4 regions of the Mesorhizobium sp. KACC 23794 genome follow, and region 4 is predicted to be linked to each of the others. Evidence: riboswitches for the same ligand, from Rfam matches in the RefSeq annotation. Region 4 holds a riboswitch; each other region holds the start of a gene.
What was found. A riboswitch is a leader RNA that binds a small molecule or an ion and turns the genes downstream of it on or off. The one in region 4 is predicted to bind cobalamin.

Region 1: it holds a riboswitch for cobalamin, as region 4 does, so the genes downstream of both, ACSBOB_RS25890 (aromatic ring-hydroxylating oxygenase subunit alpha) here and ACSBOB_RS15405 (DUF1636 family protein) in region 4, are expected to answer to the same signal.
Region 2: it holds a riboswitch for cobalamin, as region 4 does, so the genes downstream of both, metE (5-methyltetrahydropteroyltriglutamate--homocysteine S-methyltransferase) here and ACSBOB_RS15405 (DUF1636 family protein) in region 4, are expected to answer to the same signal.
Region 3: it holds a riboswitch for cobalamin, as region 4 does, so the genes downstream of both, ACSBOB_RS25860 (ribonucleoside-diphosphate reductase subunit alpha) here and ACSBOB_RS15405 (DUF1636 family protein) in region 4, are expected to answer to the same signal.

What each region holds. Positions count from the first base shown of each region.
Region 1 is NZ_CP197465.1:5,276,441-5,280,989, reverse strand. It holds gene ACSBOB_RS25895 (2Fe-2S iron-sulfur cluster-binding protein) at 1-877, opposite strand, end outside; gene ACSBOB_RS25890 (aromatic ring-hydroxylating oxygenase subunit alpha) at 894-2,141, opposite strand; cobalamin riboswitch at 2,260-2,468, opposite strand; gene ACSBOB_RS25885 (DUF4238 domain-containing protein) at 2,656-3,573, shown strand; gene metH (methionine synthase) at 3,607-4,549, opposite strand, start outside.
Region 2 is NZ_CP197465.1:5,284,007-5,288,555, forward strand. It holds gene metE (5-methyltetrahydropteroyltriglutamate--homocysteine S-methyltransferase) at 1-2,231, opposite strand, end outside; cobalamin riboswitch at 2,333-2,545, opposite strand; partial or broken gene ACSBOB_RS25920 (ABC transporter ATP-binding protein) at 3,043-3,693, shown strand; gene ACSBOB_RS25925 (ABC transporter substrate-binding protein) at 3,725-4,549, shown strand, end outside.
Region 3 is NZ_CP197465.1:5,265,538-5,270,086, forward strand. It holds gene ACSBOB_RS25855 (DEAD/DEAH box helicase) at 1-2,076, opposite strand, end outside; cobalamin riboswitch at 2,437-2,638, shown strand; gene ACSBOB_RS25860 (ribonucleoside-diphosphate reductase subunit alpha) at 2,737-4,549, shown strand, end outside.
Region 4 is NZ_CP197465.1:3,156,188-3,160,736, reverse strand. It holds gene ACSBOB_RS15420 (NuoB/complex I 20 kDa subunit family protein) at 1-565, opposite strand, end outside; gene ACSBOB_RS15415 (NADH-quinone oxidoreductase subunit A) at 556-921, opposite strand; gene ACSBOB_RS15410 (winged helix-turn-helix domain-containing protein) at 1,219-2,454, shown strand; cobalamin riboswitch at 2,543-2,740, shown strand; gene ACSBOB_RS15405 (DUF1636 family protein) at 2,776-3,195, shown strand; gene cobW (cobalamin biosynthesis protein CobW) at 3,192-4,229, shown strand; gene cobN (cobaltochelatase subunit CobN) at 4,471-4,549, shown strand, end outside.

The DNA.
Region 1 (4,549 bases), 2.1 Mb from region 4:
CTTCGGAGCCGAGGAAACTGACCATCAGCCCGGCAGCCGTGCCATCGAGCGAGATGTCCGGCGCCTGCTTGTGGACCGCTTCGGCGATCGACGTCGCGCCAAAGCTTTCCTGGTGGTAGCGGCCCATATCGAAGCCTTCGGCCCGCACGATGGTGCTCACCGCTTTCATGAAGGGTTCGGGACCGCAGCAAAAAATCTCGCGGCTCATGAAGTCCGGGACCAGGAGCGCGAACTTGTGGCGGTCGATGCGGCCCATCAGGCCGCCCCACGGCGCGGCTGCCGACCGCGCTTCCGGGAGGAACCCAAGCGACAGGTTCGGCATGCGACGGGCATACATTTCGAGTTCGTCCCGGAAGATGATCTCCTCCGGCCGGCGCGAGGAATTGAGGAACGCGATGTCCGCGCCCGGATCGCAGTCGGACAGCCAGCGCAGCATCGACATCATGGGGGTGATGCCCGAGCCGGCGGAGATGAAGAGGTATTTTTTCGCCGGATTGCGGGCTAGCGTGAAATGCCCGCTCGGCCCGTAGGCGCGAACGCGCGAGCCGGGCCTGACGTTCTCGAACATCCAGCGCGTGCCGATGCTGGTCGGCTGCGCCTTGACGGTGATCGAGATCGAATACGGCCGCGAGGGCGAGGATGAAACCGTGTAGGTGCGGTGGAGGTCGCCACCTTTGGCCCGCAATTCCACGGTGATGAACTGTCCGGGCATGTAGCGGAACCAGCCGCCGCCCTCGACGACGAAGGTGAATGTCTTCACGTCGGCCGCCTCGTCGATGACGCTGGTGCAGACAAGCATCTGCCTGGCCGAGTTCCACGGCTTCATCTCGTCGAGCGGCAGCGGCACGGGCACGGTGCCGGTGACAATCATGTTCATGGCAAGCGGCCTCGGATCAGGCGACGAAGCGCAGCGCCGGGCGGTCGCCCTCGGTCAGCCGGCCTTCCATGAAACTCGAATACCATTCGACGAACTGGGCGACGCCGCCCTCGTGGATTTCCGAATAGGGGCCGGGCTCGTATGCGGGCGAATGGATGCCGCGCGCATTCTCCTCGACGATCTGGCGGTCCTGGTCGTTCGTCTCGGTCCAGACATGGGTCAGTTCGTCAAGACGGTAGTCGATGCCTTCGACAGCGTCCTTGTGGACGAGCCATTTGGTTGTTACCGCCGTTTCCGTCGCGCTGATCGGCATGACCCGGAACGTGATCGCGTGGTCCGACAGAACGTGGTTCCACGTGGTCGGATAGTGGTAGAGAAGCAGGGAGCCGATCCGGTCCATGTTCACATTGTCGGACAGGCGCATCTGAACGGCCTTGCGGCCTGAAATCGTGTAGCTGACCGCCTCGCGAAGCAGCGGCACGCGCGTTGCACGGTATTGGCCGCGGTCATCGATGACGAAGGCGCTGGGCAAGCCGGCGGCTTCGCACTTCTGCCAATGCGCCGCGATTTCAGGATCTTCTTTTGCGCCGTCGATGCCGGTAACGGTCGGTGCTTCCGGGAACGTCTTGCAAAGCTCCGGGTGGTTTCCCGCGCAGTGGTAGCATTCGCGGTTGTTTTCCCAGACGAGCTTCCAGTTGCCCTTCTCGATGATCGTGCTCTCGTAGGCGACCTTCGCGTCGCGCAGACGGTGCGGCAGGAAGTAGGGTTCCATCATCGCCCGGAACGGCGCGAAATCCATCGGCTGGGCGGCGAGGCAGATGAAGATGTAACCGCCGGCGCTCTCGCAGGCGACCTGCTTCAGCCCAAACGTCGACGTGTCGAAATTTTCGCCCATCTGGCGCGCGAACAGCAGCGAGCCGTCGAGGTCATAGGTCCATTGATGGTACGGACAGACGAGCTTGGCCGCACTGCCGCGATGTTCGAGGCAGACGCGGGAGCCGCGATGGCGACAGGAATTGTGCAGCGCGTTGATGCTGCCGTCGTTGCCGCGCACCAGCACGACGGCATAGGCGCCGACCTGAACAGTGAAGTAGTTGCCCGGGCTTGGGATTTCGCAGTCATGGCCGACGAACAGCCAGTCCCTGTACCAGATGTGCTCGAGGTCGAGCTGATGGTATGCCGGGTCGATATAGAATGCCTGGTCGAGACTGTAGCCGGCCTTGCGGTTGCGCAGCCGCGAGAGCATTTCGTTGCGTATGTCCATGTCCGTCCTCGCAAAGCAAAGGACTGAACTTGGTGGTGCTTGAGGATAGATGGCTGCGGGAAGGGTGGCCTGACCCGACCGCAACGCTCTCCCCCTTGACCGCCCACCGCGATCAGTCGAGTTCAAATGGTTCGAGGCTGGTTTCCGGACTCCGAAGCTGTCCTTGCGGGACCTTTCCGACACCTTCCCAAGCCATTCCCGGCCCAGTGGTATCCCGTCGGAATCTTCGCTTCGCTACCGTTGCGGGGGCAGCGCCGGCATCAAACCGGCTTCCCAATTATCCCTTCGGCCAATTCACCGAAGAGCACCTTGAACGATGTGATCTAACCACCGCCGCGCGAGTCCCGTCCATACGAAAGCGACACGAGCCGGGCGTAAAGACGACAAGGCGAGAGTCGTTGGCCGTGCATCCTATTTTGGGGCGGAATACCTCGGGAACGGTTCCTGAATGAATTAAGATTGATATCGACGTTGGCTTTAACGACAGCGGTGATTGTCATTCGAGCGGAACGAAATGAGTATCCGAGCACACACTGTACCTAAATTCCTTTTGGCCGGCTTTGCATCGCCCGAAACGACCATCGGCCACGAGCCATCCATATGGATCGCATCGCTGAAGACCGGAGAGATCAGTCGCCGTTCACCCAAAAATGTCTCGATCGTTCGAGGCTTCTATGACGGCCCCGGCGGCTTTTCGGGCACCGATGCCTCAGTCGAAGTCCATTTGGCAAAAATTGAACGTGAGGCAGCCAAAGCGATCAGACGAATGGCTTTGGAAGGAGAAGAAACCTCAGTCGTTCCTCAACAGGTTTGGCGATTCGTCGCGTGGCAAGCAGCACGTACACCCGGCTTCATAGAAATCGTCGAGCGCGCAGCGAACGAACTTTGGGATACGACGGCTGTCGAATCACCTCCTATTGGCTTCGAAAAAGTTTCAGATCGGCAGTGTCCCCTGAGCGTTGAAGCCCCGGAGGCCGGAGAACTTCGCCAAGTAGACAGCGAAGAAGAATTTCACCAACTACTCCGCAAAGGCTGGAAGTGGAAGCTGCGTAGCGAAGATCGCTTAGAAGCAATACATATGCAGGCATGGTACTTTCAGGTTCGGCACTTCCCTCGACTGTCTTGGCTCAAGCTGACCGCTCCCAAGGGTGAATGCTTTATCATCAGCGATCGCGGTGCTGCATGGATGGTTGATGGATATGCAAATACTCCACCCTCCGCCCTGAGGGACCGAACCGCTCAAATCGTCGCGCCTCTAACTCCGAAAATCGCCCTCGTTGGACGTTACGGAAACCTTCCGCTCAATGTCACCCCGCGAGCAGTGAACCGCTTCGTTGCTTTCGCAAGCGACGCTTGGATTGCTGGTCCCAATCGTGAAGTTTTGGAACAGGCCCTCTCGGATAGAAGAACGACAGACGCGCTGACGCATTGAGGAATGGCAGTCCTCATATCAAAGTCAGAGCTTCTACTCCGCCGCTTCCGCGAAGGGCGTCGGCACGTAGTTCAGGATAGGACCGAGCCAGCGTTCCACGTCCTCGACCGGCATATCCTTGCGCCGCGCGTAATCCTCGACCTGGTCGCGCTCGACCTTGGCGACGCCGAAATAATAACTCTCCGGATGCGACAGGTAGATGCCGGATACCGATGAGCCCGGCCACATTGCCATGCTTTCCGTCAGGCTGACGCCAGCGTTCCGCTCGGCATCCAGCAGCCGGAACAGCGTGACCTTCTCCGTGTGGTCGGGCTGGGCCGGGTAGCCGGGCGCCGGGCGGATGCCCTGATAGGGTTCCCCGATCAGTTCGTCCGGCGACAGGTTCTCGTCCGGCGCGTAGCCCCAGAAATCCTTGCGCACCTTCTCATGCAATCGCTCGGCGAAGGCTTCCGCAAAACGATCGGCCAGCGCCTTGACCATGATGGAGGAATAGTCGTCGTTGGCGCGCTCGAAACGCTCGGCGATGGCGACTTCCTCTATGCCGGCGGTAACGACGAACCCGCCGACATAGTCCGGCTGGCCGCTCTCGACCGGCGCGACGAAATCCGACAACGCGACATTGGGTTTGCCATCACGCTTCGCCAATTGCTGGCGCAGCGTGAACAAAGTGCCGAGTTCACCGGTGCGGCTCTCGTCGGTGAACAGCCGGATGTCGTCGCCCGCGGTATTGGCCGGCCAGAATCCGATGACGCCCTTCGGCGCGAACCATTTTTCGGCGATGATCTTCGCAAGCATCGCCTGCGCGTCCTCGAAGAGCTGGCGCGCGGCTGCTCCCTGCTTCTCGTCTTCGAGGATTTTCGGATAACGGCCCTTCAACTCCCAGGTCTGGAAGAAAGGCGTCCAGTCGATGTAGCGGGCAAGCTCCGCCAGGTCCCAGGTCTGAAACACCTTCGTGCCGAGGAACGCCGGTTTTGGC
Region 2 (4,549 bases), 2.1 Mb from region 4:
TGATCGTCGCCGAAGCGCTCGCGGGCGAGGATCAGCAAGTCTGCCATTTCGCCGACCTCCGGAACGCGCGGCGAATGGATATCGTAGACACCGGGGCCGATCTCGTTGGGATACTTGAAGCTCTTGAACGCATCGAGCAGTTCCATGCGGGAACGGGAGGTCTCGATCGAGATGACGTCGGCGTCCATCGCGGCGATCGCATCGATGATCTGGTTGAACTCCGAATAGCACATATGCGTGTGGATCTGCGTCTCGTCGACGACGCCGCTCGAACAGATGCGGAAGCACTCCACGGCCCAGTCGAGATAGGTCTTCCAGTCCGCCTTGCGCAAAGGCAGCCCCTCGCGAAGGGCGGCCTCGTCGATCTGGATCATCTTCGCGCCGGCCTTCTCAAGGTCGACGACTTCATCGCGGATCGCCAGCGCGATCTGGCGGCAGACTTCGCTGCGCGAGAGATCGTTGCGTACGAAGGACCAGTTGAGGATGGTGACAGGACCCGTCAGCATGCCCTTCACCGGTCTGCTCGCCAGCGACTGCGCATACTGCCACCAGGCGACCGTCATGGGGTTGGGCCGCGAGACGTCGCCGAAGATGACCGGCGGTCGCACGTAGCGGGAACCGTAGCTCTGCACCCATGCATGCTGCGTGAAGGCGAAACCGGAAAGCTGCTCGCCAAAATACTGCACCATGTCGTTCCGTTCGAATTCTCCATGGACGAGCACGTCGAGGCCGATCTCTTCCTGCCAGCGGATCGCGGCCGCTGTCTCCTTCTTCAGAAACGCGTCGTAGTCCATGTAGCTCAGTTCGCCCTTGGCGTGCTTCGAGCGCGCCTTGCGTACCTCCGCCGTCTGCGGGAAGGAACCGATCGTAGTGGTTGGGAAAGCCGGCAGACGCAGTTTTGCCGCTTGCAGCCTGCGCCTTACAGCGAAGCTGCTCTTCCGCTTCTTCATGCCTTCGCCGATCTCGGCCATGCGGCCCTGTACCAGCGGGTCGTTCACCGTGAGCGATGACGCGCGCGAGGCAAGCGTGGCCGCCGACGCGTCGAGCTTTGCCTGCACGCTCGCCCTGCCATCCGCCAGGGCACCGGCGATCGTCGCCAGCTCTTCCATTTTCTGAACCGCAAATGCCAGCCAGGATTTCAGATCGGATTCCAACGCGCGTTCGAGCTCTACGTCGATCGGTACGTGCAGCAGCGAGCACGATGGCGCGATCTCGATCCCTGCCGCGCCTTCCCGCGCCGCCACAGGTTCGACCATGTCGAGGATCGAAGGCAGGTTCGCACGCCAGATATTGCGACCGTCGACCACCCCGAGCGACAGGACGAGGTCCGGCCGGGCCTTTTCAACGACCGCTGCAAGTTGGTCCGGCGCGCGCACCAGATCGATGTGCAAGCCATGGACCGGTACGGCCAGCGCGGCGTCAAGGTCAGCGCCAAGCGCGCCAAAATAGGTGTTCAGCATGATCTTGAGGTCGGGTGCCGCCTGGGCAAGTCGCCGGTATGCGAATTTGAACGCTTCCCGCTCGTTTGGGATGAGATCCAGCGCCAGCGCCGGCTCGTCGATCTGCACCCACTCAGCCCCGGCCGCCGCCAGCTTTCTCAGGAGCTCCTCGTATACGGGCATCAGCTTCGCCAGCAGCGCGATCGGGTTGAACCCCGTTTCCAGCGATTTGCCGAGCTTGAGGAAGGTCAACGGCCCGACCAGCACCGGGCGGTTGTGGATGCCCAATGCCTTCGCCTCAAGAAACTCGTCCACAGGCTTGGTGGAAGACAGGACGAAGCTCTGTTCGGTCGAGAACTCGGGCACCATGTAGTGGTAGTTGGTATCGAACCATTTGGTCATCTCGAGCGCGGTGACGCCATGATGGCCTTGATCATGCGCGTGGGCGTGGCCGCAGTTGGCCTCGGCGTCACCTTGACTGCCACGCGCCATCGCAAAATAGGTATCGAGCGAGACGTTGCCGCCGCTCCAGCCATAGCGCGACGGGATCGCGCCGACCATCACCGCCGTGTCGAGCATGTGGTCGTAGAGCGAGAAATCGTTGGACGGAATCGCGGTCACCCCGCGGTCGCGCTGCTCGAGCCAGTTCGCGACGCGGAGCTTCTTTGCCGCGTCGATCAGGTCAGTGGCCGAGCTTTTGCGCGACCAATAGGATTCGAGCGCGAGTTTGAGTTCGCGATGGCGTCCGATCCTCGGCACGCCGAGCGTTGCTACGGATATTTGGGAAGACATATGACACCCCGATATGGTTGTGGTGGGGTGATTGCAGACGCGAGGCGAGCGGCGTCCTACCGGACCAGCTCTCCAGCGTACACAACAGGACACCCCGCCCGTGGACGTTATCTGTCACGGCAGGTCTCCTGGCTCGCGGGTCGTCGCCTTCGTTCGTCTTCCCAAGGCCGATGGCCTCAGTGACATCAATGAACGTCAGCTCGCCGCTTACAGTTGCGGGGGCAGCGCCGGCTTTCCCTGTTTTGGGGCACCGGCTTCCCTCTTAGCCCTTGGACCACGAACGGCCCAAGGGAACCATGACGGCGTCAATGCACATCAACGCATCGCCAATGTCAATGGCGATATAAAGAAATGTTTATGTCTTTCTATCCTGCGTCACACTTGAAGGTGTTGCACTGTCGGCATTGGCGGGCGGGCCGGGGCAGGTAGCGCAACGCTTCTACAGCATATAGCCCAAATCCGGCAGAAGCGGAACGCCTGTCACGGCATCCTTGAAACCACGCAGAAGGGCATCTCGATACCACGCCCTGGATGGAGCGGGTCCGGTCTTTCGATGGCGCAACGACGACGACGCCCAGACCCTGAAGAAAATTGCCATAAGCGATAAACTTTGCGATTTTAGAAAATTGTTGTTGCTCTAAGGCCAAAGATAGCTAACCTTTCAGCTCGAAGAGCCGGCGACAAAGACCGGCCATAACAGGGGACGCGGGCCGTGCTGTCCGTTTCAGGCATTCAGAAATCTTTCGGCGGCGTGCGCGCGCTTGACGACGCGCGGATCGATTGTTCCGCGAACGAGATTGTCGGCCTCATCGGCCCCAACGGTGCGGGGAAGTCGACTCTGGTCAACGTCATCAGCGGCTTCCTCAGTCCCGACAGCGGTTGGGTCCGACTGGATGGGCGCGATGTCCAGGGGTTGGACCCGAGGGCGATTTCCACGGCAGGCATCGCACGCACCTTTCAGAATCTGCGGGTCTTCCGTGACCTGACCGTCCGGCAGAATGTCGAGGTCGCACATATTCGCTGCGTTCAGCTACGGCCAGACCGGGCCGCGACAGTCTCGGTCGACGCTTTGCTCGATACTTTCGGCCTGGCCGCATCGGCCGCCGCGGTGGCGGGTAGCCTGCCTTACGGGATGCAGCGCTGGCTGGAGATCGCCCGCGCCATGGCCTCTGCCCCGCAAATCCTGCTGCTGGACGAACCGGCTGCCGGTCTCAACGACGAAGAGACCGAAAAACTACACCAGGTCATCACCTTGATCCGCAACAGCAAAGGTGTCGGCGTGGTCGTTATCGACCACGACCTGCGCTTCATAAACAGTGTCTGCGCGCGGCTTTTCGTAATGGATCAGGGTCGGCTGATCGCAAGCGGCACGCCTCGGGACGTGTGGGCGGATCGACGGGTGATCGAGGTTTATGTCGGCCCTGGCGGGCAGATGGGAACACCGCCCCAGCACAACGCATGAAGAAACAAAACCAGTAACAGGAGGACTACAGATGAACGGAAGGACTCGGATAGGCTTGGGTCTGTTGCTGGCGATGACCTCGCCCGGACTTGCCGATGACCAGGAACTCAAGATCGGTATCGCCGCCTCGCTGACGGGAGCCTACGCGCCCTACGTCGAGGTCGAGGGCGCACGCTGCCTGGCCGACAAGCTGAATGTGGCAGGCGTCGGCCCGAAAGTCACCATCATGGCGGAGGACACAAGGTCCGAGCCGCAGCTCTCGGTCACCATCGCGCAGAAGTTCCTCGATCAGGGCGCGCAGGTCGTCACGGGCATTCCGTTCCCGGACTCGTTGATCCCGATCGCGCAGATCGCCGAGCCATATGGAGCGACCGTCTTCTCCGCACCGAATACGCAGGTGGAGATGCAGGTTGCCGGCTTCGAAAACTTCATTGCCGGTGCCGTTCCTGATCCGGTAAATGCTGCATCGAGTGCCGAAGCTGCCTACAAGAAGGGCCTGCGTACGGCGGTTCTCCTGAAGTCGGCCGACGCCGGCTCCTGGTCCGACATGCTGCCCGAGTGGTTCGGCCAGAGCTTCGAGCATTGGGGCGGCAAGGTCATCGGACGGCTGAACCATTCCATCGGCACGAACGACTGGTCGCCGCAGATCGCCCAGATACGAGCTATGTCGCCGCAGCCGGATGCGATCATGATCTCCTCGGTCCTGCCCGACATAGGTATCCTGATCCGCCAGCTCAAAGCCAACGGCTATGAAGGGTGGGTGATCGGTTCGGACGGTTTCGACGATCCCTCCCTTGAAGGCACGGTCGTGGATTCCGGAACGCTGGAACGTGTGATGTTCGCGACCCACGGTCCG
Region 3 (4,549 bases), 2.1 Mb from region 4:
CAGTTGCAGCCAGGCGAGGCCGCGCGCCTGATAGGGACGCAGTTCGGCCGAAAACCACGGCGGCGGGGCGACATCGGCAATGCCGCCGTGCTCCCGCAACCGCCGCCCGAGCGCGCGCAGATTGTCGCCGCCGCGAAAGACGACGCCGGCCTGCTCCAGCGCGTCCAGCGCAACCGCATCGGCGGCGGTCAGCCGCGGCTTGCCCGAGCCCTGGTGAAGAAGGAGCCCGGCCAAGGTCGCCAGGATCGGCTGCATGCGTGCAGCCGGCAGGCCGAGCATACGGCCGTCGTTCAGCGGCAGATAGAACGGCAGATCCTCGTCGTCGGTCTGCAACGAATCAAGTGTGGCTTCGAAAGCCGGCGACAGGATCAGGGCGACCAGCGCCGGCACGAGATCGACGGTCTCGCCATCCAGCACCACGCCGAGGTCGAGTTCCAGCCAGTCGATGCCACTGCTCTCGCGCAGGCGGGCCTGAAGGCCGGTCTCCGGCCTCGCCAGCCGCACCGGAAAATCGGCAGCGATGATGACGCGCCAGCCTTCGGCCTCGAGCGTGGCCTTGTCGTGCCATAGAAAATCGAGCCAGCCGGCGTCTGCTTCGAGGGGCACAAGCGCCGAACCGTGCGTGCTGGCGGCACCGGGCCTGGCTTTCGCCACCGCCACCAGATCGAACTCCGACAGGCGCTTGAGACGTGCTACTTCCGTCCGAAGGTCACGCTTGACCTTAACGAGGCACCCGCGCCGCGCCAGGATCGGCTGCGGCCGGGTGTCTTCCGCGGCAAGTTCGATATCGTCATAAAGGAATGCGGCGCGCGCGACTCCGACCGTCTCGGTCGCGGGCGGCCAGGTCCAGCCGTAGCGAATCCCAGACCCGGTTAGCGGCTCGACCGGAAGCGTGGCGGCCTGCAACCGCAGCACCGGCAGCGGCGATCCGCCGAGCGTTTCTTCCATTTCCGGCACCCGCGGCGCCAGGGCGGCAAGATGTGCACCTTTTTTCTGGATGGCTTCGGCAAGCACCGGCGCATCACCCGGCGCGATCGGTGGCGCGGCAAGGACCACAGCGGCAAGCGTGCGATTCAACCCGGTTTCGATCTGCCCGATCTGTCCGGACGCCGGATCGACCCAGAGGGGCGGCGTTGCCCGCAAGGTGATCAGTCCATCATGATTCTCGCCGGCCAACACGATAACGGGGCGCTGCCGGGCATCCTCACCAAGCGACCAGTCGAGCCTGCCGTCGAGCGATGGGCCGGGAGACATGGCCGGACCGCCGAGGCTGCGCCAGCGTGTCCGGCCTGTCGCAAGGAGGAAAGGCAGCAAGTCGGCTCCCGCGGCGTCCGCGAGGAGAAAGGACGGCGTGCTGGAATATTCGCTGCTCAGCATCAACATGCGCTTTGCATTCGCCAGGTCCGAGGGCCTGACAAATTTGGGTGGGTTGGCTGACATTTTCCGCAGATCGAAAGGCTGCGAATCGTCTCCGAATGTGCCGTCCTTGCGCAGGCGCACCTTGAACACGCGGACGACGAGAACCGGGTGCCGGTCGCCGCTCGCATGGCTGTCGAGAAGATAGACGAGCCTGTGATGTACCTCCGCAGGATAGTCTTCGGAGTCCGCAAGCTCGGCCGCACCGAGGCTGTCCAGCCAGCCGACCAGGGAGGCGGACAGCAGCCCGGCTTGCGGCTGCGATGCAGGAGCCGATATGCGTTTGACGCCGGGGGGCGGCTCGATCGCGCGACGTGATGACTGTCCCCAGTCGGCAGCCCGATTTACCGAACCCGTTCTGCCGCCGACGTCGCGGGCGGCAACGATCGCGGCGGCGACGTGCTTGCAGTTGAAGCCTACCGGGCACGTGCATTCACCCGAGACCACGATCCGGCCGGGCGTTTTTTCCTCAATCGCGATCGTCTGGCGATACGGCCGCGTCTCGTTGCCCTGGACCCTCGCCGTAATCCGGCGTCCATTCTCCTCGACGACGACTTCGGTCACCCGCCCTTGCCGCTGATACAGCGTGCCTGCCTGCAATGCCCGGGGTCCGCAAGCCCCGGCCAGAACAGCGTCGTTGAGATCACGTGTCTTGACCATGCCGCAGGCGCTTATTCCAATCATCCCCGTCCCACCACAGAAACATATTGCAGCGCATATTGATTCGCACAGGGTCCTGATGATGGCCGTCAGGCAGAGCTGGACCATTCACTCGCCGCCCGGCCACGTGCGAAGCTGCGCGCGGGCGATTCGGGCTGCTGATAGGCCGAATTGACCTTCAAGAATCGGTCTTTGGCGAGGCGGGTCCTTGGTGCCAACGGTTTCGCCCGGACTCGGCGTGGACATCAACGCGCAAGCAGTAAAGCGGGGCGACGACCGCCTCTTCGACTGTGTCGAACAATCGCGGGAATAGTGGGGATGATCGCAACGCTATTCATTGACAGCGCCGGCGCCCTGGGTACTACATATTGACGCCATGGTTCTTCCGAATCGTCATCCGGTAAGGAAGCTAAGAGGGAAGCCGGTGTGATACCGGCGCTGCCCCCGCAACTGTAAGCAGCGAGCCTGCGTCGACAAATGCCACTGGTGTGTGAAGCACCGGGAAGGCCGACAAAGGTGACGACCTGCGAGCCAGGAGACCTGCCGCGGCGGAATGAACGTCAACAGGCGGGGTGTCCTGGTGGTGCATTGCGCCGGCTGGATTTTTCCCGTCGATCGCATGCGTCCGCAGCTGCCCCGTCGAAACGCCACGGGGAAAAGATGCCGGCGACCGTCCTTCACACCAATGGGACCCAACAGGGTTCGATCCATATCCAGCAGGAACAGAACGCGCCAGCCGAGCCTGGCTATCGCGTCATCCGCCGCAACGGCACGGTGACGCCGTTCGACGCGACCAAGATCACCGTGGCGCTGACCAAGGCGTTTCTGGCCGTCGAGGGTTCGACCGCGGCCGGCTCGCGGCGGGTGCATGATGTCGTCCAGGATCTGACCGATCAGGTGGCCTCCGCCCTTACCCGCCGGGTTGGCGACGGCCGGACGTTCCATATCGAGGACGTACAGGACCAGGTCGAACTGGCGCTCATGCGAGGCGAGCACCACAAGGTGGCTCGCGCCTATGTGCTCTACCGTGAGGAACGCGCGCGGGAGAGAGCCGCTGCAAAGACTGCAGATGCGACCGCGGCAATACCGGCCCTTAACGTCAAGACCGACAGCGGCAACCTTGTGCCATTCGACGAAGCGCGTTTCGCGGCCATTGTGAAGGAAGCCTGCGCCGGGCTGAACGACGTGGCGGCGGAGCCGATACTCGTGGAAGCGCGCCGCAATCTTTACGACGGCATCACGCTGGACGAGCTGTCGCTGGCGCCGATCCTGGCTGCGCGCACCCTTGTGGAGCAGGAGCCGAACTATGCCTTCGTGTCGGCCCGCCTGCTGCTCGACCGGCTGCGGCGCGAGGCGCTCAGTTTCGTCTCCGGCAGGTCGGAACAGGCCACCCAGGCTGAGATGGCGGCGCGTTACGCGACGTATTTTCCGCAATTCATTAGCGCCGGCATCGAAGCTGAATTGATCGACCCGGAACTCCGCCGCTTCGACCTCGCCAGGCTTGGCGCCGCATTGAAGCCGGAGCGGGACCTGCAGTTCCAGTTCCTCGGATTGCAGACCCTCTACGACCGCTACTTCCTGCATACGAAAGGCAAACGGCTGGAATTGCCCCAGGCGTTCTTCATGCGTGTCGCCATGGGACTGGCGGTCCGCGAGATCGACCGCGAGGCGCGCGCGATCGAGTTCTACGATCTGCTTTCGTCGTTCGACTTCATGGCTTCCACGCCGACGCTGTTCAATGCAGGCACGCTCAGGCCGCAGCTTTCCTCCTGTTTCCTGACCACCATCGGCGACGATCTCGACGCCATTTTCAAGGGCATCAAGGACAACGCATTGCTGGCCAAATACTCGGGCGGGCTCGGCAACGACTGGACCCCGGTGCGCGGTCTCGGCGCGCATATCAAGGGCACCAATGGCGAGAGCCAGGGCGTGGTGCCGTTCCTGAAAGTGGCCAACGACACGGCGATTGCCGTCAACCAGGGCGGCAAGCGCAAGGGCGCCGTCTGCGCGTATCTCGAAACCTGGCACGTCGACATCGAGGAGTTCCTCGACCTCAGGAAGAACACCGGCGACGACCGCCGCCGCACGCATGACATGAACACCGCCAACTGGGTGCCGGACCTGTTCATGGAGCGGGTCGAGGCCGATGCCGAGTGGACGCTGTTCTCACCGGACGAGACGTCTGACTTGCACGATCTCTACGGCAACCCGTTCCGCGCCGCCTACGAGGCCTACGAGTTGAAGGCCGCGCGCGGCGGTCTGAAAGTGTTCCGAAAAGTCCGCGCGGTCGACCTGTGGCGCAAGATCCTGACCATGCTGTTCGAGACCGGGCACCCGTGGGTGACCTTCAAGGACCCTTGCAACATCCGCTCGCCGCAGGGACATGTGGGTGTCGTGCATTCGTCGAACCTGTGCACCGAGATCACACTCAACACATCCAGGGATGAGGTGGCGGTGTGCAATCTCGGCTCGG
Region 4 (4,549 bases):
CGGTGCGGCGAATCTTCTTCTGCAGCAGCAGGATGCCGTAGAGCAGGGCTTCCGCCGTCGGCGGACAGCCCGGCACATAGATGTCGACCGGCACCACGCGGTCGCAGCCGCGCACCACCGAATAGGAATAGTGGTAATAGCCGCCGCCATTGGCGCAGGAGCCCATGGAGATGACGTAGCGCGGCTCGGGCATCTGGTCGTAGACCTTGCGCAACGCCGGGGCCATCTTGTTGGTCAGCGTGCCGGCGACGATCATCACGTCCGACTGGCGCGGCGAGGCGCGCGGCGCGATGCCGAAGCGCTCGGCATCGTAGCGCGGCATCGAGATGTGCATCATCTCGACAGCGCAGCACGCGAGACCAAAGGTCATCCACATCAGCGAGCCGGTTCGCGCCCAGGTGATCAGCGCCTCGGACGAGGTGACGATAAAACCCTTGTCGGAAAGCTCGTTGTTGAGCTCGCCGAAGAAAGCGTCATCCGAGCCGATCGGCTTGCCGGTGTTCGGATCGATGATGCCCTTCGGCCTCGGCGCAACGAGCGTGGCGGAAGCGTCGTTCAATCCCATTCCAACGCTCCTTTTTTCCACTCGTAGACGAAGCCGATGGTCAACACGGCGAGGAAGATCATCATCGACCAGAAGCCGAGCATGCCGATCTGGCCGAACGACACCGCCCACGGGAACAGGAAGGCGACTTCAAGGTCGAAGATGATGAACAGGATGGAGACGAGGTAGAAGCGGATGTCGAACTTCATGCGCGCATCGTCGAACGAATTGAACCCGCACTCATAGGCCGAAAGCTTTTCCGGATCGGGATTGCGGTGGGCGACCAGATAGGGCGCAACCACCAGCGCGACGGGAATAGCGATCGACACGGCGAGAAATATCACGACGGGGAGATATGAGCTGAGTAGCCCGTCCATGCTCCGGCCTTCCGTTTGCGATCCTGACTGGTCCGATCATAGCACGGAACGGGAGGCTGGGACCGCGACAGTCTGACCCGTTCGGCCAGTGCCCGAAACCTTGCTGCGATGCGGCGAGGGTTAGCGCAGGCGCTGGGGCGAAGCAAGCCGAACCTTGGCGAATTCGCGGCATGTATCAACCACATATGCTGTCAGGATGATGACGCGGGCCAGTGGACGAGTGCCCGGCACCCCGTCCATATGGTGCAGCGCCAGAAAATGCTCCGACAAACACCAACAAACACCGCCGGAATGCAGATGAAGGAAAAGATCTCGCTCGCCCTTGCCCGCCGCATCGCCATCGCCGCGCAGGGCCTTGCCGATCCGCGCCCGGACGGGCCGATCACGCGCCGGCATCTGGCGAAAACGCTCGACCGGCTGGGCCTGCTGCAGATCGACTCCGTCAGCGCCGTGGTGCGCGCCCATTACATGCCCCTGTTCTCGCGGCTTGGCCCCTACCCGATGTCGCTGCTGGACGATGCCGCCGCGCCGGGGAAAAAACGCGCGCTGTTCGAATACTGGGCGCACGAGGCCTCGCTGCTGCCGCTGGAAAGCTGGCCGCTGATGCGCTGGCGCATGGAGCGCGCGAGCCGCGACGAGGAGATGTATCTTGGCCTCGCCAGATGGGCCGGGTCCAATCGCGGCCTGATCGATGCCATCCACAAGCGCATCGCCGACGACGGCCCGATCGCCGCCTCCGACATAGACGGCGCCAAGGGCAAGGGCGGCTGGTGGGGTTGGAGCGACGAGAAGCATGCCTTCGAATGGCTGTTCTGGGCCGGCAAGGTGACGACCGCCTCGCGCCGTGGTTTCGAGCGGCTCTACGACCTGCCGGAGCGCGTGCTGCCCAGGGAAATCTTCGATCGGCCCGACGTCCCGGCCGCCGACGCGCATCGGCAACTGTTGCTGATGTCCGCCCGTGCGCTCGGCATCGCCACCTATTCCGACCTGCGCGACTATTTTCGCCTGTCGCCGGCCGACATGAAAGGTCGCTTGGAGGAACTGGTCGAATCGGGCGACCTGCTGCCGGTCTCGGTCGAGGGCTGGAAAAACCAGGCCTATCTGTTCACCGGCGCACGGCTGCCACGAAAAGTCGAGGCGCGCGCGCTGCTGGCGCCGTTCGATCCGCTCGTATGGGAGCGCGCCCGCTCCGAGCGGCTGTTCGACTTCCACTATCGCATCGAGATCTATACGCCGGCCGAAAAGCGGCAGTTCGGTTATTACGTGCTGCCCTTCCTGCTCGGGGACACCATTGTCGGGCGTGTCGACATGAAGGCCGACCGCCCTGCCGGCGTGTTGCGTGTGCTCGCCGCCTATGCCCAGCCCGGCGCACCGCCGCATACGGCTGCCGAACTCGCTGCCGAGATCGAGCTTATGCGCGGCTGGCTCGGCCTGGAGCGGATCGAAGTTACCCCTGCCGGCGATCTAGGCCCGGCGCTGGCCGATACTCTGCCCGGTTCCGGCGCGTTGACAGGCTCCGTGGCCGGGGCGTAAACCGCATGTGACGGTCCCGACCGGCGGATGCCGGGGACAGTTTACTTTTTTCCGCTCGCGCCAACCTTGAAGCGTTGCGACGATCCTGCGGAAAGAAAGTAAACTGTTCCTTGCGCTTCGCTGGAAGGGCTAAGAGGGAATACGGTGCGGGTTTCGCCCAAATCCGTAGCTGTCCCCGCAACTGTAGGCGGTCAGCCCGCGCCGAAGGCCACTGGAGAAATCCGGGAAGGCGGCGTCAGGCGGAAGAGCCGTGAGCCAGGAGACCTGCCGTCATCAGATCAATCCGACTGTCCGGCGGGTGACCCGGGCAAGGAGTATCGTTTGGACCAAACCGCCTTCTCCGCGGCGACGACTGCCGAGCCATCCGCCGACACCGGCGTGACGCTGGTCGTCTGCTCGTCCTGCCGTGACGAGACCGGCTCGGACGTCCGCCCCCGTCCCGGCGAAATTCTCGGCGACCGGGTGCGCGAGATGGCGCGGGGTGCCGGCGTCGCCGTCCGCCAGATCGAATGCCTCGGCAATTGCAAACGCCGCCTCAGCGCCGTCATGCTGCGCGAAAACTGCTGGAGCTACGTCTTCGGCGACCTCAGCGTCGACAACGGTCCGGACCTGATCGCCGGCGCAAAACTGTTTGCCGCGTCGCAGGACGGCCTGCTTCCCTGGCGCGGCCGCCCCGACTGTCTCAAGCGCGGGCTCGTCGCCCGCATCCCGCCCGCTTCCCTGCTGAAGGATTTTTCATGACCGCCTTGCTTGCCAGGACCCCCTGCACCGTCGTCACCGGCTTCCTCGGCGCCGGCAAGACGACGATGATCCGCCACATCCTGGAGAACGCCGGCGGACGGCGACTGGCGCTGATCGTCAACGAATTCGGCGACATCGGCATCGACGGCGAGATCTTGAAGGGCTGCGGCGTCGAGGCGTGTCCGGAGGAGAACATCATCGAACTGGCCAACGGCTGCCTGTGCTGCACGGTCGCCGACGATTTCGTGCCGGCGCTGGACAAGATCCTCGCCATGGAGCCGAAGGTCGACCACATCATCATCGAGACTTCCGGGCTCGCTCTGCCGAAGCCGCTGGTGCAGGCGTTCCAGTGGCCGAGCGTCAAGAGCCGCGTGACGGTGGACGGCGTGATCGCGGTCGTCGACGGTCCGGCACTTGCAGCCGGAAAAGTCGCCAACGACATGGACGCGCTCGCCGCCCAGCGTGCCGCCGACTCCACGCTCGACCACGACGATCCGGTCGAGGAAGTTTTTGAGGATCAGTTGGCTTGCGCCGATCTGGTGATTCTTTCGAAGAGCGACCTCATGAATGCAGAGGCGGCTGGCAAGGCAAACGGACTGATTGCCGAGCATCTTTCCCGCGCCGTGAAAATCGTGCCGACGGCACAGGGCCGCGTCGACCCTTCCGTGCTGCTCGGGCTTGGGCTGGCTGTCGAGGACGACATCGAGAACAGGAAAACCCACCACGACGACGAACTCGACCACGAGCACGACGATTTCGATTCCTTCATCGTCGAACTGCCGAACATCACCGATGCCGAGCAGCTCGCCGGCCGCATCTCGGCCGCCGCCGAAAGCGAGAACGTGCTGCGCATGAAGGGTTTCATCCAGGTCGAGGGCAAGCCGATGCGGCTGCTGGTGCAAGCCGTCGGCCCGCGCGTCAATCATTACTACGACCGCGCCTGGACGACCGCCGACGACCGCCGTTCGCGGCTGGTGGTGATCGGGCTAAAAGGGCTCGATCGGGGGAAAGTGGAACGGATTTTGCTGGGATAGCCGATCGGAATTCAATGAAGCGCTTGCGCCCTACGTTGCCCCCCTCTGTCCTGCCGGACATCTCCCCCGCTTGGGAGGAGATTGCCCCGGCCGCTTTGGCTTCGCCAATCGCCACCCTTGCAGGAAGGTCTGTGTCGCCGAAACTGCCGATCTCCCCCCAAGCGGGGGAGATGTCCGGCAGGACAGAGGGGGGCGACGTAGAGCGCAGCAAACTTCCGAACTTCCAGCACTAGGCAGGATCATGCACATCCTGCCCACGACATCCGCCTCGCTCGACGATCTGGTCGAGCCGGTCGACCTGGCGCAATCGCCGGCCGATG